4 regions of the Streptosporangium sp. NPDC087985 genome follow, and region 1 is predicted to be linked to each of the others. Evidence: predicted binding sites of a transcription regulator. Region 1 holds the regulator's gene; each other region holds the start of a gene.

The links. The regulator HrcA, encoded in region 1, represses chaperone genes, less so after heat shock. The targets are predictions, from matches to a motif close to TTGGCACTCTCNNNNNGAGAGTGCCAA.
Region 2: a site for HrcA is predicted at 3,212-3,238, ahead of groES (co-chaperone GroES). Genes of this name have one in related genera too.
Region 3: a site for HrcA is predicted at 4,451-4,477, ahead of ACIN94_RS03660 (FmdB family zinc ribbon protein). Genes of this name have one in related genera too.
Region 4: a site for HrcA is predicted at 3,090-3,116, ahead of groL (chaperonin GroEL). Genes of this name have one in related genera too.

What each region holds. Positions count from the first base shown of each region.
Region 1 is NZ_JBIUTQ010000006.1:177,557-184,580, reverse strand. It holds gene ACIN94_RS15560 (SigE family RNA polymerase sigma factor) at 1-111, shown strand, start outside; gene ACIN94_RS15555 (hypothetical protein) at 108-755, shown strand; gene ACIN94_RS15550 (16S rRNA (uracil(1498)-N(3))-methyltransferase) at 760-1,491, opposite strand; gene dnaJ (molecular chaperone DnaJ) at 1,534-2,676, opposite strand; gene hrcA (heat-inducible transcriptional repressor HrcA) at 2,689-3,702, opposite strand; gene ACIN94_RS15535 (DUF3097 domain-containing protein) at 3,945-4,790, shown strand; gene ACIN94_RS15530 (DUF4870 domain-containing protein) at 4,787-5,341, shown strand; gene hemW (radical SAM family heme chaperone HemW) at 5,354-6,565, opposite strand; gene ACIN94_RS15520 (glycoside hydrolase family 18 protein) at 6,758-7,024, shown strand, end outside.
Region 2 is NZ_JBIUTQ010000004.1:216,270-223,293, forward strand. It holds gene ACIN94_RS12080 (hypothetical protein) at 1-32, opposite strand, end outside; gene ACIN94_RS12085 (sigma-70 family RNA polymerase sigma factor) at 184-822, opposite strand; gene groL (chaperonin GroEL) at 1,097-2,719, opposite strand; gene groES (co-chaperone GroES) at 2,810-3,121, opposite strand; gene ACIN94_RS12100 (Uma2 family endonuclease) at 3,393-4,073, shown strand; gene ACIN94_RS12105 (methyltransferase domain-containing protein) at 4,093-5,259, shown strand; gene ACIN94_RS12110 (hypothetical protein) at 5,450-6,661, shown strand; gene ACIN94_RS12115 (MarR family winged helix-turn-helix transcriptional regulator) at 6,812-7,024, opposite strand, start outside.
Region 3 is NZ_JBIUTQ010000001.1:753,140-760,163, reverse strand. It holds gene moaC (cyclic pyranopterin monophosphate synthase MoaC) at 1-72, opposite strand, end outside; gene glp (gephyrin-like molybdotransferase Glp) at 116-1,303, opposite strand; gene galU (UTP--glucose-1-phosphate uridylyltransferase GalU) at 1,327-2,226, opposite strand; gene ACIN94_RS03670 (5-formyltetrahydrofolate cyclo-ligase) at 2,252-2,833, shown strand; gene ACIN94_RS03665 (potassium/proton antiporter) at 2,890-4,395, shown strand; gene ACIN94_RS03660 (FmdB family zinc ribbon protein) at 4,505-4,837, shown strand; gene ACIN94_RS03655 (MFS transporter) at 4,899-6,938, opposite strand.
Region 4 is NZ_JBIUTQ010000005.1:351,226-358,249, reverse strand. It holds gene ACIN94_RS14750 (S1 family peptidase) at 1-264, shown strand, start outside; SAM riboswitch class I at 604-744, shown strand; gene thrC (threonine synthase) at 759-2,054, shown strand; gene ACIN94_RS14740 (MoaD/ThiS family protein) at 2,078-2,353, shown strand; gene ACIN94_RS14735 (cold-shock protein) at 2,685-2,885, shown strand; gene groL (chaperonin GroEL) at 3,227-4,852, shown strand; gene ACIN94_RS14725 (cytochrome D1 domain-containing protein) at 5,128-6,285, shown strand; gene ACIN94_RS14720 (HelD family protein) at 6,402-7,024, opposite strand, start outside.

The DNA.
Region 1 (7,024 bases):
CTGTCGGAAGCGCAGATCGCCCACGCCATGGGCATCAGCAAGGGCGCGGTCAAGAGTCACACGGCTCGCGGTATGGCCGCCCTACGAACCTCACTGGAGCAACTGTCATGACCGACTCCCCCGACGAGTACGGCGAGCTGCTCCGCCGTGTCCTCAGCGCGGAGGCGGACTCGGTCGTTCCCTCCCCGGACGGACTGGAGATCATCCGCGCCCGCGTGGAGCGACGCGGGCTCCGCGGGCTGATGTGGTGGCGCGCCGGCGCCTCCGTTGCGGGAGCCGTCCTGGTCGCGGCCACCGTCGTCATGGTGGTCCCGGAATTCCGCGAGCAGGTGAGTCAGACGGTGAACAGCGGGGAGGTCAACTTCACCCAGTCGACCACGCCCGACATGTCCGCCACCTCGCGGGCCCCCTCGAACAACGACCAGCCCCCGGCCGTCACCAGGCAGGGGTCGAGCACCACGGCACCCGCGCCGGCCCCCAGGAGTACCGAGCCCAGTCCCCCGCCCACCCCGAGAGCCACCCAGAAACCGGCCCCGAAGCCCACGCCGTCCGCCACGTGCCCCACGACGCTCCCCGAGAACACGCCGGACGGACCCGAGAAGCTCCCTGAGGAGTGCGAGACACCGGCGGTGAACCCCTCGGAGTCCGCCGTCCCCTCGGAGAGACCGTGCCCGGTCGAGGAGTGCCCGCCGTCCGACGAATCGGCGCCTCCGATGCCGACGGAGGCACCGGCCTCCATCTCCTCCAACCGCTAGGAGGTCACCAGCGGCCGGTGCGCGCCAGAAGCACCGCCGCCGCGGCGACCCCGGCCGTCGAGGTGCGCAGCACCGTCGGTCCGAGCAGCGCCGGTACGGCTCCCGCCGCGCGGAACGCGGCGAGCTCCTCCTCGGCGACCCCGCCCTCGGGGCCGACCACCACGACGATGTCACCGGCGCCGGGGAGCTCCAGCGTGGAGAGCGGGGAGGCCGCCTCCTCGTGCAGCACGATGCCCAGGGCCGCCTCCAACAGCAGCGCGGCGACCCCGGCGGTGGTGACGGGTTCGGTCACCTCGGGCAGATGGAAGCGGCGAGCCTGCTTACCCGCCTCACGCGCTGTGGAACGCCAGCGATTGAGCGACTTGACCGCACGCTCGCCCTTCCACTGGGTGACGGACCGGGTCGCGGCCCAGGGGACGATCACGTCGACCCCCGCCTCGGTCATCATCTCCACGGCCAGTTCGCCCCGGTCGCCCTTGGGCAGCCCCTGCACCACGACCAGGCGGGGTCGCGGGGCCGGCACGTCGTAGCGGCGCAGCACCTCGACGCGGAGGGAGTCCTTGCCCGCGTCTCGGACCACGCACTCGGCCACAGTGCCCGCGCCGTCGGTCAGGTCAAGCCGCTCTCCGGCCCGCAGCCGCCGTACGGCCGCCGCGTGGCGTCCCTCCGGGCCACCCAACATGAACTCCGTCCGGACCAGATCCGCCGGATCGGCCAGGAAGACCGGAGCCGTCATCGGCCGGTGGAGACGTGCCGGCGCGGCCGGCGGACGCCCCTGTCAGCGGCCATTGAAAGCGTCCCGTAGCCGGGAGAAGAACCCCTGCTGGCCGGGGGCGAACTTGCCGGGCGGGCGCTCCTCGCCACGGAGCTTGGCGAGCTCGCGCATGAGCTCCTCCTGAGCCGGGTCGAGGCGGGCGGGTGTCTCCACGTTGACGTGGATCAGCAGGTCGCCGCGGCCGGTCTCGTTGAGGTGCTGGACGCCGCGGCCGTAGAGCGGGATGGTCTGCCCGGACTGGGTACCCGGCCGGATGTCGAGCTCCTCCGCGCCGTCGAGCGTCTCCATGGTCAGGATGGTGCCGAGCGAGGCCGCGGTCATCGGGATCTGCACGGTGCAGTGCAGGTCGTCACCCCGGCGTTCGAAGATCTCGTGCGAGCGCTCGACGATCTCCAGGAACAGGTCGCCGGGCGGCCCGCCACCCGGGCCGATCTCGCCCTCACCGGCGAGCTGGATGTGGGTGCCGTCCTCCACACCGGCCGGGATGCGGACCTTGATGGTCCGCCGCGTGCGGACCCGGCCGTCGCCGGAGCACTCCTGGCAGGGGTTGCGGATGATCGAGCCGAACCCGCCGCACTGGGGACAGGGCCGGGAGGTCATGACCTGGCCCAGGAAGGACCGGGTGACCTGGGAGACCTCACCCCGGCCATGGCACATGTCACAGGTGCTGGGGTGAGTGCCGGCCGCGGCGCCGGAGCCCGTGCAGACCTCACAGAGCACGGCGGTGTCGACCACCAGCTCGCGGGTGGTGCCGAAGGCCGACTCGCTCAGGTCGAGCTCCACCCGGATGGTGGCGTTGCGGCCCCGGCGGGCACGTGACCGGGGTCCACGGCCCCCGCCGCCACCGGCCGCGCCGAAGAAGGCGTCCATGATGTCGCTGAACGGGAAACCCGCGCCGAAACCTCCCGCGCCCGCACCGGCGCCCGAGGCGAACGGGTCGGCGCCCATGTCGTACATCTGGCGCTTGTTGGCGTCGGAAAGCACCTCGTATGCCTGCGTGATGTCCTTGAACCTCTCCTGGGTCTCAGGATCGGGATTCACATCAGGATGCAGCTCTCGCGCCAGACGACGGTACGCCTTCTTGATCTCTTCCGCACTGGCGTCACGGCGCACCCCGAGGGTGCCGTAGTAGTCGCTCTTAGCCACTTAGTTGACCTCTTAGGATGCAGCCAGGATCTGGCTGACGTAGCGTGCCACCGCGCGCACCGCGCCCATCGTGACCGGGTAGTTCATTCGCGTCGGACCCAGCACACCGAGCCGGGCCAGTTGCTTGTCCCCCGAACCGTATCCGGCGGCGACGATCGATGTGCCCTGGAGACCCGTATAGGGGTTCTCTGAGCCGATCCGCACCGTCAGGGCCGACAGGTCGGAGGTCTCACCGAGCAGGCGCATGAGCACGACCTGCTCCTCCAGAGCCTCCAGCACGTCGCGGAGTCCGACGGTGAAGTCGGCTCCCGCGAGGTTGGCGGCCCCGGCGAAAACAATCTTCTCATCATGCCGCTCCACCAGGGACTCCAGCAGCACCGACAGAACCGTGGCCGCGAGCGGCCGGTCCTCCGCCGGAAGCCGCTCGGGCAGGTCGGCGACCATGTCCGGAACGCGGGCCAGCCCGCATCCGTCCAGGCAGGCGTTGAGAGTCGCGCGCAGATGGGCGACGCGGGTCTCGTCGACCACGTCGGGCAGCTCGACCACGCGCTGCTCGACCCGTCCCGTGTTGGTGATGAGCACGAACATCAGCCGGCGCTCGCTCAGCGGGACCAGCTCGACGTGGCGGACCGTGGAGTTGGTCAGCGTGGGGTACTGCACGACGGCGACCTGACGGGTAAGCTGCGCCAGCAGCCGTACCGTGCGCATCACGACGTCGTCGATGTCGACGGCGCCGGCGAGGAAGGTCTCGATGGCCTTCCTCTCCGCACTCGACAGCGGCTTCACCTGCGACAGCCGGTCGACGAACAGCCGGTAGCCCTTGTCCGTGGGGACCCGGCCGGCGCTGGTGTGGGGCTGGGCGATGTAGCCCTGGTCCTCCAGAACCGCCATGTCGTTACGGACGGTCGCGGACGACACACCCAGGTTGCGCCGTTCGACGAGGGCTTTGGAGCCCACCGGCTCGTTGGTGGACACGTAGTCCTCGACGATGGCGCGGAGCACCGCCAGCTTACGGTCGTCGACCACCGCGCTCACCTCCCTGTCCGCACCCGAACGTGAAACGCCAGGACTGGCACTCTGTGTTCCCGAGTGCCAAGTGTACGGCTCCCGCCCGCGGGGTGCGATAACGCGACGACTTGACTTCCTCCCCACGGCTGAAGGCGGGGGATTCCAACCACCGCGACGGGGACATTCCTGACCACACGGCGGGTGATCGCGGCATTTGCTACCGTCCCTTTGATCCCCGGGGAGAGAGTGGGCGGTGGCTGATGTACGGACGCGACGTGCTGGCGGAGAACTGGCGGCGCCCTCTCAAGGGGAAGATCCCCCAGGTTCCCGCCGAGCTCGACCTGGTCGTGGAGGACGCCGACGGCGGCTTCTGCGGCGCCGTGGTGGCCTGCGACAAGGAGGCCGTCACCCTGGAGGACCGGTTCGGGCGACGGCGGCTGTTCCCGCTGGAGCCGGCCGCGTTCCTCCTGGAGGGCAGGGTGGTGACGCTGGTACGGCCCGCCTCCGCGCCGCAGACCCCCCGGCGCAGCGCCTCGGGCTCCATCGCGGTGGAGGGCCTGCGCGCCCAGGTGGCCAAGGAGAGCCGGATCTACGTGGAAGGCGTGCACGACGCCGCGCTCGTGGAGAAGGTCTGGGGCCATGACCTCCGGGTCGAGGGCGTGGTCGTGGAGTATCTCGAAGGGGTCGACCACCTGCCCTCGATCGTGGCGGAGTTCGGACCGGGCCCCGGTCGCCGCCTGGGCGTGCTCGTCGACCACCTGGTCCCCGGCTCGAAGGAGAGCCGGATCGCCGCGCAGATCTCCTCACCGCACGTGCTGATCGCCGGGCACCCGTTTGTGGACGTCTGGCAGGCGGTCAAGCCCTCGGTGCTGAAAATCGCCTCCTGGCCGCCGGTGCCGCGCGGCGTACCCTGGAAGGACGGGGTCATCGCCGCCCTGGGCTGGGATCTGGAGCCCGGAGACGCCTGGCGCCGCATTCTCGGATCGGTCTCCACCTACGCCGATCTGGAACCAGAGCTCCTCGGCCCGGTCGAGGAGTTGATCGACTTTGTGACGTTTCCCGGCGAGGACACGCCCGACCCCTCACCCCCTCAGGAAGGGCCATGAGCGACAATCCCGAGACTCCGTGGCGCGAGCCCGCGGACGACGAGCACACCAGACACGTCGGCCAACCGCCCCAGCCCGGCTCCCCCCAGCCCGGCCAGGGTTACCCACCACCCATCCCGCCGTACGGACCGGGCGGCCACGGCTACCAGGGCGGCTACCCGCCACCTGGTCCGTACGGACCGCCGCCCGGTTACGGACACCCGGCACCGCCGGGGATGTACGGCCCCCGGCCCGGCGGCGATGACACCACCATGGCCATGCTCGCCCATCTGCTGGGCCTGCTGACCTGGTTCGTCGGCCCTCTGGTGCTGTACCTGGTGAAGAAGGACGAGTCCCCCTACGTGCGGACCCAGGCGGCGGAGGCGCTCAACTTCCAGCTCACCCTGTTGATCGCCTACACCGTCTCCTGGGTCCTGGCGTTCGTCCTGATCGGCTTCGTCCTGATGTTCGTGGTCTGGATCGGGTCGATCATCTGGATGATCCTCGCCGCCGTAGCGGCCAACCGAGGCGAGAACTACCGCTATCCGATGAACATCCGCTTCGTCAGCTGATCACGGACGGTCTCAGGTCAGATCGCGCACCAGCGCGTCGGCCAGAAGACGGCCGCGCAGCGTCAGCACCGCACGGCCCGCCTTGAACGGCTCCACCTCCAGCAGGCCGTCGGCCAGCGCCCGGGCGACCACCGGCGGCCGTTCGATCTCTCTGAGCGGGAAGCCCTGGGCGAGCCTGAGCTCCAGCATCAGCCGCTCCACCGCCCTGTCCTCCGGAGCCAGCACCTCGCGCGCGTGCGCGGGCGAGACGCCGGAGGCCAGGCGCTGGGCATAGGCCGCCGGATGCTTGACGTTCCACCACCGGGTGCCACCGACGTGGCTGTGCGCGCCGGGGCCGACGCCCCACCAGTCGCCACCGGTCCAGTAGAGCAGGTTGTGACGGCAGCGCCCGGCCTCCGAGGTCGCCCAGTTAGACACCTCGTACCACTCGAACCCGGCCTCGGCAAGCATGGTGTCGGCGATGAGATAACGGTCGGCGGCCACGTCGTCGTCGGGCATCGGCAGCTCACCGCGCCGGATCCTGGCCGCCAGCCTGGTGCCGTCCTCCACGATCAACGAGTAGGCCGACACGTGGTCGGGACCGGCCTCGATCGCCGCTGCCAGCGAGGCGCGCCAGTCGTCGTCGCTCTCCCCCGGCGTGCTGTAGATCAGGTCGAGGTTGACGTGGTCGAACCCGGCCTCCCTGGCCTCCCGCACGGCGCGCGCCGGGCGGCCGGGGGTGTGCCGGCGGTCCAGCACCTCGAGCACGTGCTCGCGGGCGCTCTGCATGCCGAAGCTCATCCGGGTGAACCCGCCACCGCGCAGCTCGGCCAGGTAGGCCCGGTCCACGGACTCGGGGTTGGCCTCGGTGGTCACCTCGGCTCCGGGAGTGAGCCCGAACTCATCCTCGATCGCACCCAGGATCCGGACCAGATCCCCCGCGGGCAGCAGGGTCGGGGTGCCTCCGCCGAAGAACACGGTCTCGACCGGCAGGTCCACGTCGCCGAGGTTGGCGCGCGCCCGCCGTACTTCGTCGATGGCGGTGTCGGCGTAGTCCCGGTGCGAGGCGCCGGGACCGAGCTCGGACGCCGTGTAGGTGTTGAAGTCGCAGTAGCCGCAGCGGGTCACGCAGAAGGGCACGTGGACGTAGAAACCGAAGGGCCGGCCGCCGAGCCCGCGGAGCGCGCTGTCGGGGAGCCGGCCAGAGGCCGGTACGGGATCGCCGTCGGGAAGAGTGGATGGCACGACACCAAGTCTGCCGCTCCCGCCCCGATGCCCGGTACGGCGGAGCGGGCGGCCGGGCACGTCGCGGGGGTCGCCGGCCGGGTGGCGAATCTCCGGCGGACCGTTGACGCGTAGATCACCCAGGTCTACGATCCGTGAAAACTTAAAGGAAAGTTTCCTATAAGTTACCACTCCAAGTAGGTGGAGAAGCCCGTGCAGAGACTCCTCCGGCACATGCTCGCGGCGGCCCTCGCCGCCGGCCTCGCGGCGACAGCCGTACAGGCCCCTGCTCAGGCCCAGACCGGGCCGGACCACGGCGACCGCTTCAAGCGGGTCGCGTACTTCATCCAGTGGGGTGTCTACGGCCGCGACTACCACGTCAGGGACCTGGACATCAGCGGCGCCGCCGCCAAACTGACGCACATCAACTACGCCTTCGGATTCGTCGGCCCCGAGGGCGACTGCGTCTCCGCCGACGCG
Region 2 (7,024 bases), on a different contig from region 1:
AGCGCCTCCAGGAGGGCGTCGGTCTCGGCCACCGCCGGATCCTCCGCCGGCCCGTATCTCCGGACCGGACGTCGTGGATGGACCGTCGTCATGGCAGCGCCCGCTCAGGGCGCTCGCCGGCTCCGCGAGCCCCGCTCCGCGCTCCGCGCCCGTGCTGCCCGAGCAGGCCCGGCTGCTCCATGGTCAAGCCGTCGACTCCAGCTCCGCCATCGCCCGCAACCGTGCCAGCGCCCGATGCTGGGCAACCCGGACCGCCCCTGGTGACATGCCCAGTACATTACCCGTCTCCTCCGCGGACAGGCCCGAGACCACCCTGAGCATCAGCAGCTGGCGCTGATTGTCCGGGAGCCTGGAGAGCAACCTGCGGGCATGCTCGGCCTCGATGTAGCGGACCACGGTCTCCTCCGGCCCCGGGCCCTCGTCGGGCCCGTCCGGGAGGTCCTGGGTGGGTACGGCGGAGCGCACGGAGCTGCGCAGCGCGTCGGCCACCTTATGGGAGGCGATACCGAAGACGAAGGACGCGAACGGGCGCCCCATGTCACGGTAGCGGGGCAGAGCGGACAGCACCGCGATGCACACCTCCTGGGCCACGTCGTCCGCGATGTGATACTGACCGGAAACCCGGCCGAGACGAGCACGGCAATAACGGACGACCATTGGCCGTAACTGCGCGATCAGGGTTTCGATCGCGGTGCGATCCCCTTGAACGGCGAGGCTCGTCAGATCCTTGAGATCATCCCTGTGGGCGACCCCTTCAGATCTCGTCGCAAGCCTTACCCCACTTTTGGCGTCGGCGACGCATCCCTCGGTCACGTTAGGCATGATGCCCGCCCCGATCCGGCCTGTCGTCATAGCAAACGGCTACGGATTGGTCACATTGAGGCGGAGATAACGGGGCGTAATCGAATGACGACAGCGACGACCTTAGTGCGCCTGGATATTTCATTGGATAGCCGAATATGTCGACTATTTGTTAGATAGATCTTTGCTCTTCCAAGAGGAGCATAGTGACGCTTTGGAGCCCCTTGTGGTTTACCGGAAAACAGTACGGCTCGCGCCCCCTGGGGGACGCGAGCCGTACCGGATCCGATGGAGATCAGTGGCCGTGGCCGTGCCCGTGGCCGTGACCACCGGCGGCCGGGGCCTCCTCCTCGGGCTTGTCCACCACGAGGGCCTCGGTCGTCAGCAGCATGCCGGCGATGGAGGCGGCGTTCTGAACGGCCGAGCGGGTGACCTTGACCGGGTCGATGACGCCCTGGGCGATCAGGTCGCCGTACTCGCCCGTGGCGGCGTTGAGCCCCTGACCGGCGGGGAGCTCGGCCACCTTGGTCGTCACGACGTAGCCTTCGAGACCGGCGTTCTCGGCGATCCAGCGAGCCGGCTCGATGAGCGCCTTGCGGACCACGGCGACACCGGTCGCCTCGTCGCCGGAGAGGCCGAGGTCGTCCAGGACCTTGGCGACGTGGATGAGCGCGGAGCCACCGCCGGAGACGATGCCCTCCTCGATCGCCGCACGCGTCGCGGAGATGGCGTCCTCAAGGCGGTGCTTCTTCTCCTTGAGCTCCACCTCGGTGGCCGCGCCGACCCGCAGCACGGAGACACCGCCGGCGAGCTTGGCGAGGCGCTCCTGCAGCTTCTCCCGGTCCCAGTCGGAGTCGGACTGCTCGATGGCGTGCCTGATCTCCTTGACCCGGTCGGCGATCGCCTGCTCGTCACCGGCCCCGTCCACGACGGTGGTGGCGTCCTTGGTGATCACGACGCGGCGGGCGGTGCCGAGCACCTCAAGGCCGACGTTCTCCAGCTTGAGGCCGACCTCCTCGCTGACCACCTGGCCACCGGTGAGGATCGCGATGTCCTGCAGCATGGCCTTGCGACGGTCACCGAAGCCCGGCGCCTTGACGGCGACGGAGGTGAAGATGCCACGGATCTTGTTCGTGACCAGGACGGCAAGGGCCTCACCCTCGACGTCCTCGGCGATGACGAGCAGCGCCTTCTTGGTCTGCGCGATCTTCTCCAGCAGCGGCAGGAAGTCCGCGACGGAGGAGACCTTGCCCTGGGTGATCAGGATGTAGGGGTCCTCCAGGACCGCTTCCATGCGCTCCTGGTCGGTGACCATGTAGGGCGACAGGTAGCCCTTGTCGAACTGGAGACCCTCGGTGAACTCCAGGTCCAGACCCATGGTGTTGGACTCTTCGACGGTGATGACACCGTCCTTGCCCACCTTGTCGAACGCCTCGGCGATCAGCTCGCCGATCTTGGAGTCCTGCGCGGAGATCGTCGCTACGTTCGCGATCTCCTTCTTGTCCTCGACCGGACGGGCGGACTCGATCAGCTTGTCGCTGACGGCCCGGGCCGCGAGGTCGATACCCCGCTTGAGCGACAGGGGCTGGGCACCGGCGGCGACGTTGCGCAGACCTTCGCGGACCATCGCCTGGGCGAGGACGGTCGCGGTGGTCGTGCCGTCACCGGCGACGTCGTTGGTCTTGGTGGCGACTTCCTTGGCGAGCTGGGCGCCGAGGTTCTCGTACGGCGTCTCCAGCTCGACCTCGCGAGCGATGGTGACACCGTCGTTGGTGATGGTCGGCGCACCGAACTTCTTGTCGATGACGACGTTGCGGCCCCGCGGGCCGAGAGTCACCTTCACGGCGTCTGCGAGGGCGTTCACACCACGCTCAAGAGCGCGGCGTGCGTCCTCCTCGAACGACAGGATCTTCGGCATGTCAATCCTCTCTAAAAGTACGTCGGCGTATCAAAGCCCCGGGCGCTCACGCGACCCGGGGCTCGATACGTCATCTTTGTGAAGCGTGAACTACTTCTCGATGATGGCGAGCACGTCGCGAGCGGAGAGCACCAGGTACTCCTCGCCGCTGTACTTCACCTCGGTGCCGCCGTACTTGCTGTAGAGGACGATGTCGCCCTCCTTGACGTCGAGCGGAATCCGCTTGTCGCCGTCCTCGTCCCAGTTGCCGGGGCCCACCGCGAGGACCTTGCCCTCCTGCGGCTTCTCCTTGGCGGTGTCCGGGATCACAAGGCCGGAAGCGGTGGTCTGCTCGGCCTCCAGCGGCTGGACCACAATGCGGTCGCCGAGCGGCTTAACGGGAACCTTGGTGGCGGTCGTCACGTCGGACCTCCCCTTCAGATTTGAATGATCTAGAAGAGGCGACCAGCGGTCTGCCGTCGCGGGTGTCAGACCTGCCTCGTCGCATATGATTTGGCACTCTCGATGGGAGAGTGCCAATACGGAACAGTATGCAAGGAGGCCTTGACAGTCAACACGAACCGCCCGTGTGTGCTTCCGGCGAACATCGCCCCTCCCCCTTCAGGGGACAGAACCCCTCCGATTCGGGGAACATACGGGAGGATGAGGGTGAGATCTGACGGGATGTATGTCGATGACCACACAGAGTGACGGTGACGACGCTACGGTGGACGACGTGACCAGCACGGTAAGCGAGGAGACGGGCACGGCGCGCGCGACGGGCGATCCGCTCGCCAACTGGCCCTACCCCCCGGAGGGGGGGTGGACGGCCGACGACCTCGACGACCTTCCCCAGGAGGGCCCCAACGGCGAGCTGGACTTCTTCAAGCACGTCGAACTCGTCGATGGAGCCCTCATCTTCATGTCCCCCCAGAAGCGTTTCCACGATGTCGTGATCCGCAGGCTCGCAAGCGCCTTTGAGTCCCAGGCACCCGGAAGTCTCGCGGTGGCCACCCAGATGGACATCACCCTTGGTGCCAGGCAGCGCCCCTGTCCCGATGTGCTTCTCATCGATGCCGCCCTGGATCATGAGCACGACCGCACGTCGTATACCCCTGATGAGGTCCATCTGGTCGTGGAGGTGGTCTCGCCCGAGTCCAAGCTGCGTGACCGCGAAGTCAAGCCTCTCCGTTACGCCGGAGCTGGAATAACCCACTTCTGGCGCATCGAGGAAGAGGGCGGCAAACCAATCGTTTACGTCTACGAACTCGACCCCGCCACCCACGCCTACGTCCCTACCGGCATCCATCACGGCAGGCTCTCCGTACAGGTGCCGTTCCCCATCGAGATAGACCTCGCCGACCTGCTGAGCTGAGGCGGTAACGTCGGACGACGTGGACCTTGACGCATTCCGGGAACTGCTGACGCCGCGTGGCCAGGAGGCACTGGGGGCGGCGGCCGAGATCGCCGGTGACGACCCGGTGGCGGCGGTGACGCGGCTCAGGAAGACCTACGACGCCGGCCTGACCTCGGCCGCGCTCACGCAGGCCACGCTCAGACGACGCGCCAGGGAGAAGTTCGGCGCCGACGCCGATCTCATGTACTTCACCTCCGGCGGCCTGGAGCAGGCCACCCGGCGCGAGGTAGCCGACCACCGGACCCGCCGCATCGCCCCGGGCTCCCGGGTCGCCGACGTGTGCTGCGGCATCGGCGGTGACCTCCTCGCGCTGGCCAGGGCCGGATGTGAGGTGGAGGCCGTCGACGCCGACCCGCTCACCGCCGCGATCGCCCAGGCCAACGCCGACGCCCTCGGCTTCGGGGATCGGGTCTCGGTCCGTGCGGCCGACGCCGCCACGCTGGATCCGGCCGCCTTCGACGTCCTGTTCGCCGATCCCGCCCGCCGCACCGCGCGGGGCAGGACCTTCGACCCGATGGCCTACTCTCCGCCGTGGCCCGACGTGCTGGAGATGGTGGCAGCGGCGGAGGCCGCCTGCCTGAAGGTCGCCCCGGGCATCCCCTACGCGTTCATCCCCGCCGGCGCCGAGGCCGAGTGGGTCTCCTACAAGGGCGAGGTCAAGGAAGCCGTGATCTGGTGCGGCGCCCTGGCGGGCGACGCGGAACGCAGGGCGACGATCCTCCCCGCGGGCGCGACGGTGACGCCCGACCCGGCGCTCGGGCCGGTCGGCCACGGCCCCGTCGGCCGGTACGTGTACGAGCCGGACGGCGCGGCGATCCGGGCCCATCTGGTCGCGGAGGTCGCCGCGATGGTCGACGGCCGTCTGCTCGACCCGCACATCGCCTACATCACCGGGGACGTCGCGGCGCGGACGCAGTGGGCGTCCCGATACGAGGTCCACGAAGTGCTGCCGTTCTCGCTCAAACGGCTACGGGCGGCGCTCCGCGAGCGCGGGGTCGGCAACGCGACGATCAAAAAACGCGGTTCGGCGGTCGACGTCGACCGCCTGCGTAAAGATCTGCGACTCTCCGGCGACAACTCAGCCGTGGTTATTCTTACCCGAATTATCGAAAAACCATTTGCCCTTATCTGCACCCCTTCCTGACCTGCCGAAACGGTAAATTCAGATAATTTAGCGGCAATCACGATCTTTTAAAGTCCGCCCTGAAAATCTTGATCCAAAGGCTAGGGTTGTCGCGCGGGCCTTCTTCCCCGCGTGCGGTTCAACCGCGTTCATTAGCAGACCGGACCAATCCCACCGCGCGGCTGAACGTCGGCGAGTGAAGGAGTTTTCGGTGGATCACTCCGACCGCATCCCGCTCCAGACGGGCAGCCAGGCCGCCATCTCCGACCGGATGCGCGAGCTCCTTGCCCGCGCCGCCCAGGATCACGTGTACGAGCAGCGCACTCAGGGGGCCGTGCTGGACGAGATCCGCCAGCGCCTGGAGAGCATGGAGTGGTTGCTGCGGGAGGTGAGGGAGCGCGAGCTCGGCGGGCTGAGCGGCACGCTGGAATCCGTCCACGGCCGGCTGGACGACATCTCCGTCCGCCCACCGGTCTGGGCCGAAGGTCTCGCCCAGCATGTCGAGGCGGTCCGCGACCGGGTGGACGCCATAGGCGAGCGCGTGGGCTCCGTCAGCCAGCGCGTCGACTCCGTCCGTGACCGGGTCATCCCTCTCGGGGAGCTACCGAGCCTGTGGGCCGATGTCGGCGCCGTCGGCGAGAACGTGGACGAGGCCCTCATCCGCCTCCAGGCGATCGCCGAGGACACCCGGGGCGTCGGTGACCGCGTGGGCGAGTTCGCCGAGCGCCTCGGTCAGATACAGACCGGCATGGAGGCGGCGGCCACCCGGTTCACCCGCCTGGACAGGTCGCTGACCGACCTCGCCCAGCGGGCCGAGCGCCTTGAGTCCGGGATGCTCGACCTCTCGGCAAACGTGCGGAAGACCGTCAGCGACGCGGCCGACCGCCTGCTCGCCGCCGTCGAGCAGGTCAACGGCAGGGTCAACCTGCTCGTGACCCGGACGGACAGCAGGGCCGACGGCGTCGAGGGCCGGCTCGACGCGCTGGACGAGCGCCTCGACGAGGTCGAGAGCCGCATCACCGGCCGCGTTGAGGCCGTCGACTCCCGCCTGGCCACGCTGGACGGCCACACGGAGAAGATCGGGCTCCGGCTGGAGGACGTCGGCGATCAGGTCGAGGCCGTCGACCAGCGTATCGGCCGGCTACCCGCCACCCTGAACCTCGGCGAGATCATCGGTAACCAGGCAGGCGATCACGCCAGGCGTCTCGACTCCCTTGACGAGCGCGTCGCCCAGGCCCAGGCCGCTCTCGTCCCCCTGGCCGACATGCTCCGCGCCCAGCCCGACCGCGAGCAGCTCGTCGAGACGCTCAGCGAGACGATGGCGCCCGCCCGCATCGAGCTCACCCGCAGCCTGAGCGCCCTGGAGGAGACCATGCTGGCCCTGGCCGAGGCACTGCTCCGCCCCATCAGGGACAAGGACTGACGATCTCCGTCCTGCCGCATCGTTGCAGGTCAGCAGCTATATCTGATCCAGTACTGCGGGTAATCACCCCAGTTCAATCGGGGTCACGTGCGAAATACAGGGTTAAGGAGCTCGGGGCCGGCTCCCCGGCTGTGAACCCCACCGGCGCCGTCAACCGGGCCGTGCGGCGTCGAGGGCGTGGTCCGCGGCCGGCCCCGCACCCGCCTCGCGGCACAGGTTGCCCCTGACCACGCCGAGCAGGGACGTCAGCTCCTCCGTCTGCTCCTCCGTCAGCCCCCGGGTCATCCGGCGGTGCATCTCGGTGAGGATCCGGTCCACCTCGGGGCGGAGCGCGTGCCCCCTGGGCGTGATCTCGACGATGCT
Region 3 (7,024 bases), on a different contig from region 1:
GGAGACGTCCTTGGCCGAGACGTCCACCATGCGCGCCGCGCCGGTCTCGTCGAGGTGGGTGAATCCATTCATGCGGACACCATGCCTTTCAGGTCGCCGTCCCCGGCACGTTCGCTCACAGCCGGATGACCTCCACGGTCGCGCCTCCGGGCAGCTCGGTGACGTCCTCGGGGACCACGATCAGAGCGTTGGCCGAGGCCAGGGCGGCGAGCTGGTGTGAGCCCTGTCCCCGCACGGGGGCCACCGAGCCGTCGTCGGCCAGCACCGCCCGCAGGTATGACCGCCTGCCCGCGGGCGAGCGGAGCGGCGAGGTGGTCACGGCCCGGACGGTCGGGGTGGGACCGGCGTGCAGGCCGCGCATCTTCAGGAGTGCCGGCCGGACGAACAGCATGAACGACACGAAGGACGACACCGGGTTGCCCGGCAGCGCGAAGATCGGGATCTGGTCCTCGCCCACCACGCCGAACCCCTGGGGCATGCCCGGCTGCATGGCGACGCGGTCGAAGCGGACCGTGCCGAGGGGGGCGAGCGCCTCCTTGACCGGTTCGTAGGCGCCCATCGAGACGCCACCGCTGGTGATCACGACATCGGCCCGCAGGAGCTGGGCGTCGAGCTGGTCGAGGAAGAGCCGGGCGTCGTCGGCCACGACCCCGGCCCGGTATCCCTCACTGCCGGCCTCGCGGACGGCGGCGACCAGGGTGTAGCTGTTGGACTCCCAGATCTGGCCGGGGGCCAGGGGCGTGCCCGGCTCGGCCAGCTCGGCTCCGGTAGAGATCACCACGACCCTCGGGCGGGGCCGTGCCAGCACCCGGCGGCGCCCGACCCCGGCCAGGACGCCCAGCTGAGCCGGCCCGATCAGGGTGCCCGCCGGCAGCACGATCTCACCGGGGAGCACGTCCTCGCCCGCCCGCCGGATCGCGTTCCCCTCCGGCGCCGACCGGTTGATCGTGACCTGGTCCGTGCCGCCGTCGGTCCACTCGACCGGGATCACCGTGTCGGCGCCCTCGGGCATCGGGGCGCCGGTCATGATCCGCGTCACCGTGCCGGGGCCGACGGTGAGCCCCCCGTCGCCGCCGGCCGCGATGTCGCCGATCACCGGGAGCGTCACCGGGACCCGGCTGACGTCCTGCGCCCGTACGGCGTAGCCGTCCATGGCCGAGTTGTCGAACGGCGGCAGCGCGACCGGAGAGGTGATCTCCTCGGCCAGGACGGTGCCCAGTGCGAGCTCCAGGTCGAGCTCCAGCGGGGCGAGCACCCGCACGGTACGCAGGATGTCCGCCAGATGGTCGTCGACCGATCGCATCGGGCTCATGGGGCTCGTCGGGCTCATCGGGAGGCCAGGAATTCCTTCAGCCAGGGCATGAACTCCGGCGCCAGGTCGGGACGGTCCGCGGCGAACTGCACCACCGTGCGGAGGTAGTCGAGCTTGTTGCCGGTGTCGTAGCGACGGCCGCGGAACAGCACGCCGTGGACCGGGCCGCCCTCGGCGCTGCCGCGACCGGCCAGGGTGCGCAGGGCGTCGGTCAGCTGGATCTCGTTGCCACGGCCCGGAGGGGTGTTCTCCAGGACCTCGAACACGGCCGGGTCGATCACGTAGCGGCCGATGACGGCCCAGTTGGACGGGGCGTCCTCGGCGGCGGGCTTCTCCACCAGGTCGGTCACCCGGACCACGTCGTCCTCGGAGGTGAGCTCGATGGCGGCGCAGCCGTACAGGGAGACCTGCTCCTTGGGCACCTCCATCAGCGCGACGACGCTGCCGCCATGGGTGCGGCGCACCTCGATCATGCGTTTGAGGAGTTCGTCGCGGTAGTCGATCAGGTCGTCGCCGAGCAGGCAGGCGAACGGGTTGTCGCCCACGTGCTGCTTGGCGCAGAGTACGGCGTGGCCGAGGCCGCGCGGCTCCCCCTGCCGCACGTAGTGAAGGGTCGCGAGGTCGGCGGGTTCACGCACCTGGGAGAGTCGTTCGTCGTCTCCCTTGGCCTCCAGGAGGTCTTCGAGCTCGATCGCCCGGTCGAAGTGATCCTCGATGGACCGCTTGTTCTTGCCGGTGACCATGAGGACGTCGAGCAGACCGGCGGAGACGGCCTCCTCGACGACATACTGGATCGCGGGCTTGTCGACGATCGGCAGCATCTCCTTGGGAGTGGCCTTGGTCGCCGGCAGGAACCGGGTGCCCAGCCCCGCGGCGGGAACGACGGCTTTGGTCACAGGATGGAAGTCGGCCATAACTCAAACCATAGTGGAGGGATCTGTGGACAAGCTGAAGCTGCGTTCGGCGATCGAGGCCGCACGTGCCTCGATCCCTGAGGACGAGCGGCATGCGGCCTCCGTGCGGACGAGGGAGGCGCTTCTGGATCAGCCCTGGGTCCAGATGGCCGGACTCGTCGCGTGCTACTGGTCGAGCGGCACGGAACCGGCGACCAACGGACTGGTCTTCGCGCTGTGGAAACACGGCGCCACCGTGATCCTCCCGGTGCTCCGCGCCGACAACGATCTCGACTGGGCGGTCTACGACGGGCCCGACACCCTCGCTCCGGGCCGCTTCGGAATCATGGAGCCGGTGGACACCCGGCGGGGCGTCGACGCGATCAGGACCGCGGCCCTGGTGATCGTTCCCGCGCTGGCGGTGGACAGGTCCACCGGAGTACGGCTCGGCCGCGGCGGCGGCTCCTACGACCGGGCACTGGCCCGGGTCGGCCCGAACGTGCCGACGGTCGCCCTGCTGCACGAGGGTGAACTGCTGGAAGATGTCCCCGCCGAGCCCCATGACCTGCCGGTCCGCTACGCGGCTCTGCCGAGCGGAATCACCCGGGTGGCCACCGGACGCGCCTGACAACGGACTGAATACGACACAATGGTCCCCGGAATGAAGATGTTAAGGGGTGCCAGGTGAGATGGGACGTCTGGCTGCTTCTGGGTGCCGGAATCGTCATCGCGGCCATCCTGGCGGTGCGGGTCGCCCATCGGAGCGGACTGCCGAGCCTCCTCATCTTCCTGGGCTTCGGCCTGGTCATCGGCGAGTCCGGCTTCGGGCTCCAGTTCGAGAACCCTGAGCTCGCCCAGCAGATGGGGTTGATCGCCCTGGCGATCATCCTCGCCGAGGGTGGCCTGACCACCAACTGGAACCACGTCAAGCGTTCCGTCCCGACCGCGATAGTGCTGGCCACCGTCGGTGTCGGGGTGAGCGTCGCGGCCGTCGCGATCCCGGTGCGCCTGCTGCTCGGCATGGAATGGCGGACCTCGCTGCTGCTCGGCGCGATCCTCGCGTCCACCGACGCCGCGGCCGTCTTCTCCGTTCTGCGCCGCCTCCCCCTGCCCCCGCGCCTGGCGGGCATCCTGGAGGCCGAGTCCGGTCTCAACGACGCGCCCACCGTCATCGCCGTGATGCTGCTGAGCGCCGCTGCCTCGCCCAGCCTGGGAAACGCGCTGCTGCTGGTCGTCTTCGAGCTGGTGGTGGGCGCGATCGCCGGCCTGGCCGTCGGGCCGCTGGGCGTCTACGCGCTGCGCCGCATCGCGCTGCCGGTCTCCGGCCTCTATCCGCTCGCGGTGCTCGCGCTGGCGTTCGTCGCCTACGCCGGAGCCGTACTCCTGCACGGCAGCGGGTTCCTGGCGGTCTACCTGGCCTCCCTGGTGATGGGCAACTCCCGGATGCCCCACCGGGGCTCCTCCCGGGGATTCGCCGAGGGCGTGGCCTGGCTGGCCCAGATCGGCCTGTTCGTCATGCTCGGCATCCTGGCCAACCCGTCGGAGATGTCGTCGGCGATCGTCCCGGGCCTGGTGACGGGGCTGATCCTGGTCCTGGTGGCCCGGCCGCTGTCGATCGTCGTCTCGGCCTTCCTGGTACGGCTGGCGCGGGTCGGCCGCCTGAACTGGCGGGAACAGGCGTTCCTGTCGTGGGCGGGACTGCGCGGGGCGGTGCCCATCGTGCTGGCCACCATCCCCTGGGCCGCCACCACGGTGGCCAACGGCACCGCCAAGCTCGTGTTCAACGAGGTCTTCGTCATCGTCGTCGTCTACACCCTGGTGCAGGGGCCGACGCTGCCCTTCGTGGCGAAGCTGCTCGGGCTCTCCACCCCCGACGAGGCCCGTGATCTGGAGGTGGAGTCGGCTCCGCTGGAGGAGCTCAACGCCGACCTGCTGCAGATCACGGTGCCGCCGACCTCCAAGCTGCATGGCGTGGAGATCTTCGAGCTGAGACTGCCCACCGACGCCCAGGTCACGCTGATCGTCAGGGACGGCCGGACGTTCGTGCCCACCGACTCCACAAGGATCATGCTCGACGACCAGCTCCTGGTCGTGACCACCGCGGCCTGCAGGGATGCGGCCGAGAGACGGATACGGGCGATCAGCCGCAGGGGCAAACTCGCCGGCTGGTTCGGCGAGCGGGGCGCCTGATCCACGTGGAATGCGATGGCTCCGACTCGCGTTTATGCCTGTCGGCTGCGTACCATTAGCAGTCGCGTCAGTAGAGTGCCAATCGGCGCGGACCTAAAAGGAGGAGCGCGTGCCCACCTACCAGTACGCCTGTAGTGCATGCGGCAACGAGTTCGACATCGTCCAGAAGTTCTCCGACGATGCGCTCACCGAGTGCCCGAAGTGCGCCGGCGATCTCCGCAAGGTGTTCTCCGCGGTCGGCATCGTCTTCAAGGGTTCGGGTTTCTACCGGACCGACAGCCGGTCCTCCGCCACCAGCACGGTGAGCTCCAGCAGCACGGGCGCGTCGTCCTCATCGACCTCCGACTCGTCCAGCTCGTCCGGTTCCTCCGGCTCGTCGACGGAGTCCACGAGCTCGGCGCCGGCGAAGGCCACGAGCAGCCCGGCGGCCGCGGCCTCCTGAGCCGCCCACCCCGCGACGGAGCCCGCCCCCGCGGGGGACGGGTCAGCCGTTCCGCGGGCGATCAGCCGTTCTGCGGGTTATCAGCCTTTTCCACCGGCGACCAGCCGTTCCGCGGGCGATCGGCCGCCGAGCCGAGCAGCTCGCGAGGGAGACTGCGCAGCAGCTCACGGAGCTTGGGATGCCCCTCGGGGTCCCAGTCCTGGATCAGCCGCCCGAGGCCCTCACGGGCCTCCACGACCAGCCGATCGGCCGCCCGCTCCCCGGCCGGGGTGAGCGCCAGGACGCCGTCACCGTCCCTGCTGACCAGGCCACGCGCGACCAGCAGATCCTCGTACGGCCTGCCCCTTTCGACCGGCACCCCCGCTCTCTCGGCGAGTTCGACGCCCGCCTGAGGACCATGGGTGCCCAGCCGCGTGACCAGCCATACGGCGCCGGGGGGCAGATTCACACCGGCCAGGTCGCCCAGACGGCGGTAGTAGTCCCTGCGCATGTCCACGTCGGCCAGCCGCCGCAGCCCCCGCTCGACCTCGTCGAGCGAGGAGCGCGCGGTGGGCACGGCGCCGCAGCACTCGCCCAGGTCGGCGGGCTTGGTCGTCTCCCGCAGGGGCACCTCCGGCAGCAGCCAGGCCGCGGCGAAGGCGACCAGGGCCACCGGCGCGCTGTAGAGGAACACGTGGGCGATCGCGTCGGCATACGTTCCGAGGAACGCCACGGCGGTCTCCGCCGGCAGCGTCCGGATGGCCGTCGGATCCGACTGGACCGTCCTCTCCAGCCCCGGCGGAACCCGCACCGTCCGCGAGAGCCGTACCAGATCGTCGCCGAGCCGTGAGGTGAAGATCGCCCCGGAGACCGCGACGCCGAAGGAGCCGCCGATCAGGCGGAAGAAGGTGGCCCCCGAGGTCGCCACTCCGAGGTCCTCGAAGCCGGCGGCGTTCTGCACCACGATCACCAGCACCTGCATCACCAGGCCGATGCCGACGCCCAGCAAGAGCAGGTAGGCGCTCAGCCGGAAGGTGGAGACGTCCGCGCCGATGGACGAGAGCAGACCGAGGGCGAGCGTCACGATCGCGGTGCCGAGGATCGGGAAGATCTTGTATCTCCCGGTGCGCGTGATGATCTGGCCACTGGCGATCGAGGTCGCCAGCAGGCCGCCCATCAGCGGCAGCAGGTGGATCCCGGACATCGTGGGCGAGACCCCCTGGACGACCTGGAGGAACAGCGGCAGGTAGGTGAGCGAGCCGAACATCGCGAATCCCACGACGAAACCGATCAGCGAGGCCACGTTGAAGGCCCTCAGCCTGAACAGGCGCAACGGCAGCACCGGTTCCCTGGCCCGCCTCTCCGCCCGCCGCCAGAGCACCAACAGCGCCACCGAGGCGGCCCCCAGCCCGACGACGACCGGATCGCCCCAGGGGTAGACGGTCCCGCCCCAGGTGGTCATCAGCACCAGGCAGGCGGCCGCGCCGCCGAGGAAGACCATGCCGAGGTAGTCGATGGTGTGCCGGGTCCGCTCCGTACCGGACGGCAGCGCCGAGGAGACCACGGCCAGCGCGAGGACCCCGATCGGCAGGTTGACGTAGAAGACCCAGTGCCAGGAGAGGTGATCCACGAAGAGGCCGCCGAGCAGCGGGCCCGCGACGCTGGAGACAGCGAACACGGCGCCGAAGAATCCCTGGTACCTCCCCCGCTCGCGGACGGGCACGATGTCCCCGACGATCGCCTGGGCGAGCACCATGAGCCCACCACCGCCGAGCCCCTGCAGGGCGCGGAAGCCGATGAGCTCACCCATGTTCCGCGACAGGCCGCAGAGTGCCGAGCCCGCCAGGAAGATGACGATCGCCGCCTGGAACAGCCTCTTCCTGCCGTACTGGTCCCCGAGCTTGCCCCACAGGGGCGTCGAGACCGTCGAGGAGAGCATGTAGGCGGTGACCACCCAGGACAGCTCCCCCAGGCCGCCCAGATCACTGACGATCGTCGGCAGCGCGGTCGAGACGATCGTCTGGTCCAGCGCGGCGAGCAGCATGCCGAGCATGAGCGCGCCGATGATGATCCCCAGACCCTCCGTGCGCCGCGCGTGCCGTGGAGACCGCCGGGCATTCATCGTGAGCCCCGCCGAGACCGCCGGGCGCTCATCATGAGCCCCGCACATGCCGCTGAGACCGCCGAGCGTTCATCCGACCCCCCGAT
Region 4 (7,024 bases), on a different contig from region 1:
AAATCCGCCTACCAGCCGAACAACCTGTACTACCGGTCGAACGCGAGAGGTGTCCACTCCGGCTGCCTGGACGGCCCCGACGGCACCGACTTCGACCTCTATCTGCAGAAGTGGAACGGCCGGGCCTGGGTTACCGTCGCCACCTCCGACAGTCCGAACCCCGACGAGAAGATCAGCTATACCGGCACGCCCGGCTACTACCGTTACCGCGTGAACGCATTCAGCGGCTCCGGCAACTACAGCCTGGGCTACAGCGCGCCGTAACCCACGCCCAGAGTGATCATCCTGGGGCGTGGATGACGGCGCAGGCCGGAAGTGGGACGGCGCTCCGCGCCGGACGGGTGATCGAATGCCCGTCCGGGGTGGAGCGCCGTTGGCTCTCCGAGAACGGACGGGACGCGGGGCGGTGACCCCTGACCCCGCCGTAGCGTTAATGATCCGGCTGCGGGCAGGTGTGGGCGGTCCGTTCCACGGCCGGCGGCTCTGATCCGGCTGTCCGACAGGTAACACGTTGCATCTCGCGGAGTGAGACATCTGGTCAGGGTGACGGGAAGGCGAGGTAGAGTGCGTACGACCTGCTCGTCAGGTCTCCAACTGAATATTTGCTCATCCAGAGGGGTGGAGGGACCGGCCCTGCGAAGCCCCGGCAACCCTCCCGGTTCAAGACTCGTGATCTGACGAGGTCGGCCGGGACAGGTGCCAATTCCGGTCTGCGACCAGGGTGGTCGCAGACGAAGATGAGGGAAAGGCCTCGCTTCATGGCGCTCGCAAGCAGTGAAACCACCTCCACCTCCTCGCTCGGCCGTGTCGAAGACACGCGGAGCCGGCGCTTCGGCCCCGCCGTGGCGCTGTCCTGTCGCGAGTGCGGTGCCCGCTACGACCTCGGTCCCGACTTCGCCTGTGCCGAGTGTTTCGGGCCCCTGGAGATCGCCTACGACTTCGGGCACGTGACCCGTGAGCAGATCGCCGAGGGCCCTGCCAGCATCTGGCGTTACCGCTCCCTGCTGCCCGTCCCGGCGGATGTGGCCACCAAGCCCAACATGAACCCCGGCTGGACCAGGCTCGTCAACGCCGGCAACCTCGCCCGCGAGCTGGGCCTGCGCTCGCTGCACGTGAAGGACGACTCGGGCAACCCCACGCACTCCTTCAAGGACCGCGTGGTGGCCATCGCCGTCGAGGCGGCCCGCAACTTCGGCTTCCACACCCTCTCCTGCTCCTCCACCGGCAACCTGGCGGGCGCGGTGACCGCGGCCGCCGCCCGGGCTGGGCTGGACGCCTGCGTGTTCATCCCCGCGGACCTGGAGCAGGCCAAGATCGTCATGGCGTCGGTGTACGGGGGCCGGCTCATCGGCATCGAGGGCACCTACGACGACGTGAACCGCTTCTGCTCCGAGCTCATCGGGGACGAGCTGGGCGAGAGGTGGGGCTTCGCGAACGTCAACCTGCGGCCCTACTACGCCGAGGGCTCCAAGACCCTGGCCTACGAGATCGCCGAGCAGCTCGGCTGGCGCATCCCCGACCAGATCGTCATCCCGGTCGCGTCCGGCTCCCAGCTCACGAAGATCGACAAGGCGTTCAAGGAGTTGATCGCACTCGGCCTCGTCGAGGACAGGCCGTACAAGATCTTCGGTGCCCAGGCCGAGGGGTGCTCGCCGGTCTCGGCCGCCTACAAGGCGGGCCACGACGTGATCCGCCCGGTCAGGCCCGACACCATAGCCAAGTCGCTGGCGATCGGGAACCCCGCCGACGGTCCCTACGTGCTGGACATCGCCCGGCGCACCGGCGGCGGGGTGGAGGACGTCACGGACACCGAGATCGTCGACGCGATCCGGCTGCTGGCCAGGACCGAGGGGATCTTCGCCGAGACCGCGGGCGGAGTCACCGTCGGCGTGCTGCGCAAGCTGGTCGCCTCGGGGCGGATCGACCCCGACGCCGAGACCGTGGTCCTCAACACCGGTGACGGTCTCAAGACCCTCGATGCGGTGGCGGGCCAGGCGCGCCCCACCGCTGTCATCCGTCCGTCTCTCGACGCATTCCGTACGGTTATCGCCTGAAAATATGTGAAAGGTACTGAGTTATGAGCGTTTCTGTGCGGATTCCGACTATTCTCCGGACCTACACCGACGGCTCCTCCGAGGTGGGTGGAGAAGGAGCGACGCTGCGCGAGGTTCTGCAGAAGCTCGACGCCGACTTCCCCGGGATTGGTGCTCGCATTCTTGATGAGACGGGCAAGATTCGCCGTTTTGTCAATGTGTACGTCGGGGATGAGGACGTCCGTTTCGCGGACAATCTCGACACGGCCACGCCGTCCGGCGTTCAGGTCTCCATCATTCCGGCGGTCGCCGGAGGCTGATCCTCGGCATCTCCAGCGGTGCCCGCACCGCATCTCCACGACACCCGCACCCGGCCTGGCCGCGTGCGGGTGTCGTGTCATGTGGGGGGGAGTCCGGGCCGGTGGCCCAGGAATGTGATTCGATTTCTGACCGAACAAACGCTCCGGCAAAACACGGTTCCGGCCCTGAATGCGTGCGTAAAGTAGTGGTTTTCTGATTGACTCTGTTGCCCCACGGTGTCCCACGGGTATCGTCGACAATGATCGACGTAGGCGATGTCCATGCCTCGAAGATTGGGGGCTTCGCGAGAGGAATGGGCGATGTCCTCAAGCCCAGTAAGAGGAGTCGGAAGTGGCGCAAGGCACCGTCAAATGGTTCAACGCGGACAAGGGCTACGGCTTCATCGCGGTCGACGGTGGTAAGGATGTGTTCGTCCATTACTCCGCGATCATGATGGACGGCTATCGTGCGCTCGAACAGGGCCAGCGGGTCGAGTTCGAGATCACCCAGGGCCAGAAGGGTCCCCAGGCGGAGTCCGTCCGGGCAGTCTGACGTAGCCGTTCCATCCATCCGTCGGGAAACGCCGGCAGATCCCGTGGCAGCGCGGTCCGCGCGGATCTCCCCGCACGTCGGCCCGGCTCGCCGCTCCTACCGGTGGGCCGGGCCTTCGCTGTGAATCACGTATCTCGCTCTAAGCTGGACGCAGGTCAGGGCGGCGTCGCTTGCACTCGACGGGGTAGAGTGCTAAACAGTTCGTTGGCACTCCCCGTTGGAGAGTGCCAACCCTGGATCGAGACGATGGGACCCGCCGAACGGAGTCGCGGGTCCGCATGCCGTCGCGGGCGTCGGCTCGATCCGGTGCAAGCCACCCTGCGTTTGGGAGGTCTAGCCGTATGGCAGCCAAGATGATCGCGTTTGACGAGGACGCCCGGCGCGGTCTCGAGCGCGGTATGAACCAGCTCGCGGACGCCGTCAAGGTGACCCTCGGCCCCAAGGGCCGTAACGTCGTTCTGGAGAAGAAGTGGGGCGCCCCCACGATCACCAACGACGGTGTCTCCATTGCCAAGGAGATCGAGCTCGAGGACCCGTGGGAGAAGATCGGGGCCGAGCTCGTCAAGGAAGTCGCCAAGAAGACCGACGACGTCGCGGGCGACGGCACCACCACCGCCACCGTGCTCGCCCAGGCTCTGGTGCGTGAGGGCCTTCGCAACGTCGCCGCCGGCGCCAACCCGATGTCCCTGAAGAAGGGCATCGAGGCCGCCGTCGAGCGCGTCTCCGAGGAGCTCTCCAAGCTGGCCAAGGACGTGGAGACGAAGGCGCAGATCGCCTCCACTGCCTCCATCTCCGCGGGCGACCCGCAGATCGGCGAGATGATCGCCGAGGCGATGGACAAGGTCGGCAAGGAAGGCGTCATCACCGTCGAGGAGAGCAACACCTTCGGCCTGGAGCTTGAGCTCACCGAGGGCATGCGCTTCGACAAGGGCCTCATCTCGATGTACTTCGTGACCGACCCGGAGCGTATGGAGGCCGTCCTCGACGACCCGTACATCCTCGTCGTCAACTCGAAGGTCTCCGCGAACAAGGACCTGCTCCCGGTCCTCGACAAGGTCGTGCAGGCGGGCAAGCCGCTGCTGATCATCGCCGAGGACGTCGAGGGCGAGGCCCTGGCCACCCTGGTCGTCAACAAGATCCGCGGTCTGTTCCGCTCGGTCGCCGTCAAGGCCCCGGGCTTCGGCGACCGCCGCAAGGCCATGCTGGGCGACATCGGCATCCTGACCGGTGCCCAGGTCATCAGCGAGGACTTGGGCCTCAAGCTCGAGTCCACCACGCTGGACCAGCTCGGCCGCGCCCGCCAGGTCATCATCACCAAGGACGAGACCACCATCGTCGACGGTGCCGGTGACGCCGAGCAGATCGCCGGCCGGGTCAACCAGATCCGCGCCGAGATCGACAACACCGACTCCGACTACGACCGCGAGAAGCTCCAGGAGCGTCTCGCCAAGCTGGCCGGCGGCGTGGCCGTCATCAAGGCCGGCGCGGCGACCGAGGTCGAGCTCAAGGAGCGCAAGCACCGCATCGAGGACGCCGTCCGCAACGCCAAGGCGGCCGTCGAGGAGGGCATCGTCCCCGGCGGTGGCGTGGCTCTGCTGCAGGCCGGCGCCAAGGCCTTCGACAAGCTGGAGCTCTCCAGCGACGAGGCCACCGGTGCCGCGATCGTGCGCAAGGCCCTTGAGGAGCCGCTGAAGCAGATCGCCGTCAACGCCGGCCTCGAGGGCGGCGTCGTGGTGGAGAAGGTGCGCAACCTCACCCCGGGTGAGGGCCTGAACGCCGCCACGGGTGAGTACGTCAACATGTTCGAGGCGGGCATCATCGACCCGGCCAAGGTGACGCGCTCCGCGCTGCAGAACGCGGCGTCCATCGCGGCGCTGTTCCTCACCACCGAGGCCGTCATCGCCGAGAAGCCCGAGAAGGCCGGTGCCGCTCCCGCCATGCCGGGTGGCGGCGACATGGACTTCTAAGTCCAGCCGCTTTCACGAAAAGAGGCGACCCCGAGGTGTCGGGGCCGCCTCTTTCCGTTGCGGAGCCTGGCCGGAGCGGTGAGAGCCGACGATCGGCGGGTTATGGTCAGACTTTTGTTGATTCAGGCTAACCCCACTGCCCTCAAGTCATGAATGGGCAAAGCGGGCGGTCGCTGAGGCTCAAATCGGCGCGTCGTCTTCCAGGACACAACGGTGTGTAGCCATAGAACAGAGACCTGTTGCGGCGATGGAGGTCTCTGGTGTTGCGGCGTTGGATGAGAAGTGCGATCGAGAATCACCATCGGAAACTATCCGGTCGGTTTCAGCGGCACGGACGGTGGTCCCGCGTCCGCCCGTCCCTGGCCGCGGTGGTCATCGCGACCGGACTGGCCGTGCCGACGGTCACAGCTGTCCCGGCAGGGGCGGCCGCGCCGTCCCCAAGGTACGTTTACGTGGTCAACTCGCAGTCGGGGACCGTATCGGTGATCAACACGATGACCAACAAGGTCGTCACCACCATCCCTGTCGGCGACAACCCTCTTGAGGTGGCGTTCTCCCCCAGCGGCGCCCGCATCTATGTGACCAACCAGGGCACGGACACCGTGTCGGTGATCAACACGACGACCAACAAGGTCATCGCCAATATCGCTGTCGACGACCATCCTCTGGGGATCGCGATCTCTCCCTTCGGTACCCGTGCCTACGTGACCAATACCCAGTCGGACACCGTGACGGTGATCGATGCCCTGACCAACAGGGTCATCGACGTCATCCCCGTCGGTCACAACCCCTTCAGGGTCGCGGCCTCCCCCAACCGCCCCCGTGTCTATGTGACCAACCAGGACTCGGACACCGTGTCGGTGATCAACACCATGACCAACAGGGTCATCGCCACCGTCCCCGTCGGTCACCATCCCTTCGGAGTCGTGGCCTCCCCCAGCGGCGCCCGTGTCTATGTGACCAACCAGGACTCGGACACCGTGTCGGTGATCGATGCCGTGACCAACAAGGTCGTCGCCACCATCCCGGCCGGCCGACACCCCTTCAGGATCGCGATCACACCCGATGGCGCCCGTGCCTATGTGACCAACCTGGACTCGGACCTCGTGTCGGTGATCGATGCCGTGACCAACAAGGTCGTCGCCACCATCCCCGTCGGCCACAACCCCTTCGGAGTAGCGATCTCCCCCAGCGGCGCCCGCGTCTACGTGACCAATCTGGGGGCGAACACCGTGTCGGTGATCGATGCCGTGACCAACAAGGTCGTCGCCACCATCCCGGTCGGTGACGAGCCTTTCGGGGTCGCGGCCGCAAGCATCGTCCGCCCGAGCAGGGCTCCGATCACGGTCCGCAGGCCGCAGGGCCGCCCGCACCGCTCAGAGGCCACGTCCCAGGAGGGACAGGGACAGGGACAGAGGCAGAGACAGGGCTGATCCACGGATCCACCGGAGGGTCCGCGACCCCGCCGGTGGAGGACGCACGGCCACCGCTTCACGATCGGGTGTCGCAGGGGCACCCACAGACCGTGCGGTGGCCGTGGACCGGGGAGTCAGCGGAGCTGCGCGGGGAGGTCCCGGGTGTGCAGGACGGTCAGGGAGGTGACCGCCCGGGTCAGGACCACGTAGAGGCGGGCCAGGCCGCGTGGTTCGGCGTCCACGATGTCGGCTGGCTCGACCACGATGACGTGGTCGTACTCCAGGCCCTTGGCCAGGGTGGCCGGGATGACCAGCAGGCGGTGCTCCTCGACCGAGTCGGGGCTCAGCACGCGGTGGTCCAGGCCGGACAGGGACGCGGAGACGGCCGCGACCGAGGCGTCCGGGACGATGACCCCGATCGAGCCCTCGCGGGAGAGCGCCTCCCGCACCGCCTGCGTCAGAGACGCGGCCGGGTCGGGCGCCGGCCGTACCGACAGCGATCCCACACCGGGGCGGAGCGACCGGGGCGGGGCCAGGTCGGGGGCGACGGCGGGCAGCAGCCTGGCGGCGTAGTCGAGCACCTCGCGGGGGACGCGGAAGCCGAGGGTGAGCTCGGTGACCGCGCCGTTCTCGAAGCCCAGGTGGGTGAGGACCTCGGTCCAGGAGCGGGCCGACCAGGGGGTCGTGCCCTGGGCGAGATCGCCCAGCACGGTGGCAGAGCCGGTACGGCAGCGCCGGCCGAGGGCGCGCAGCTGCA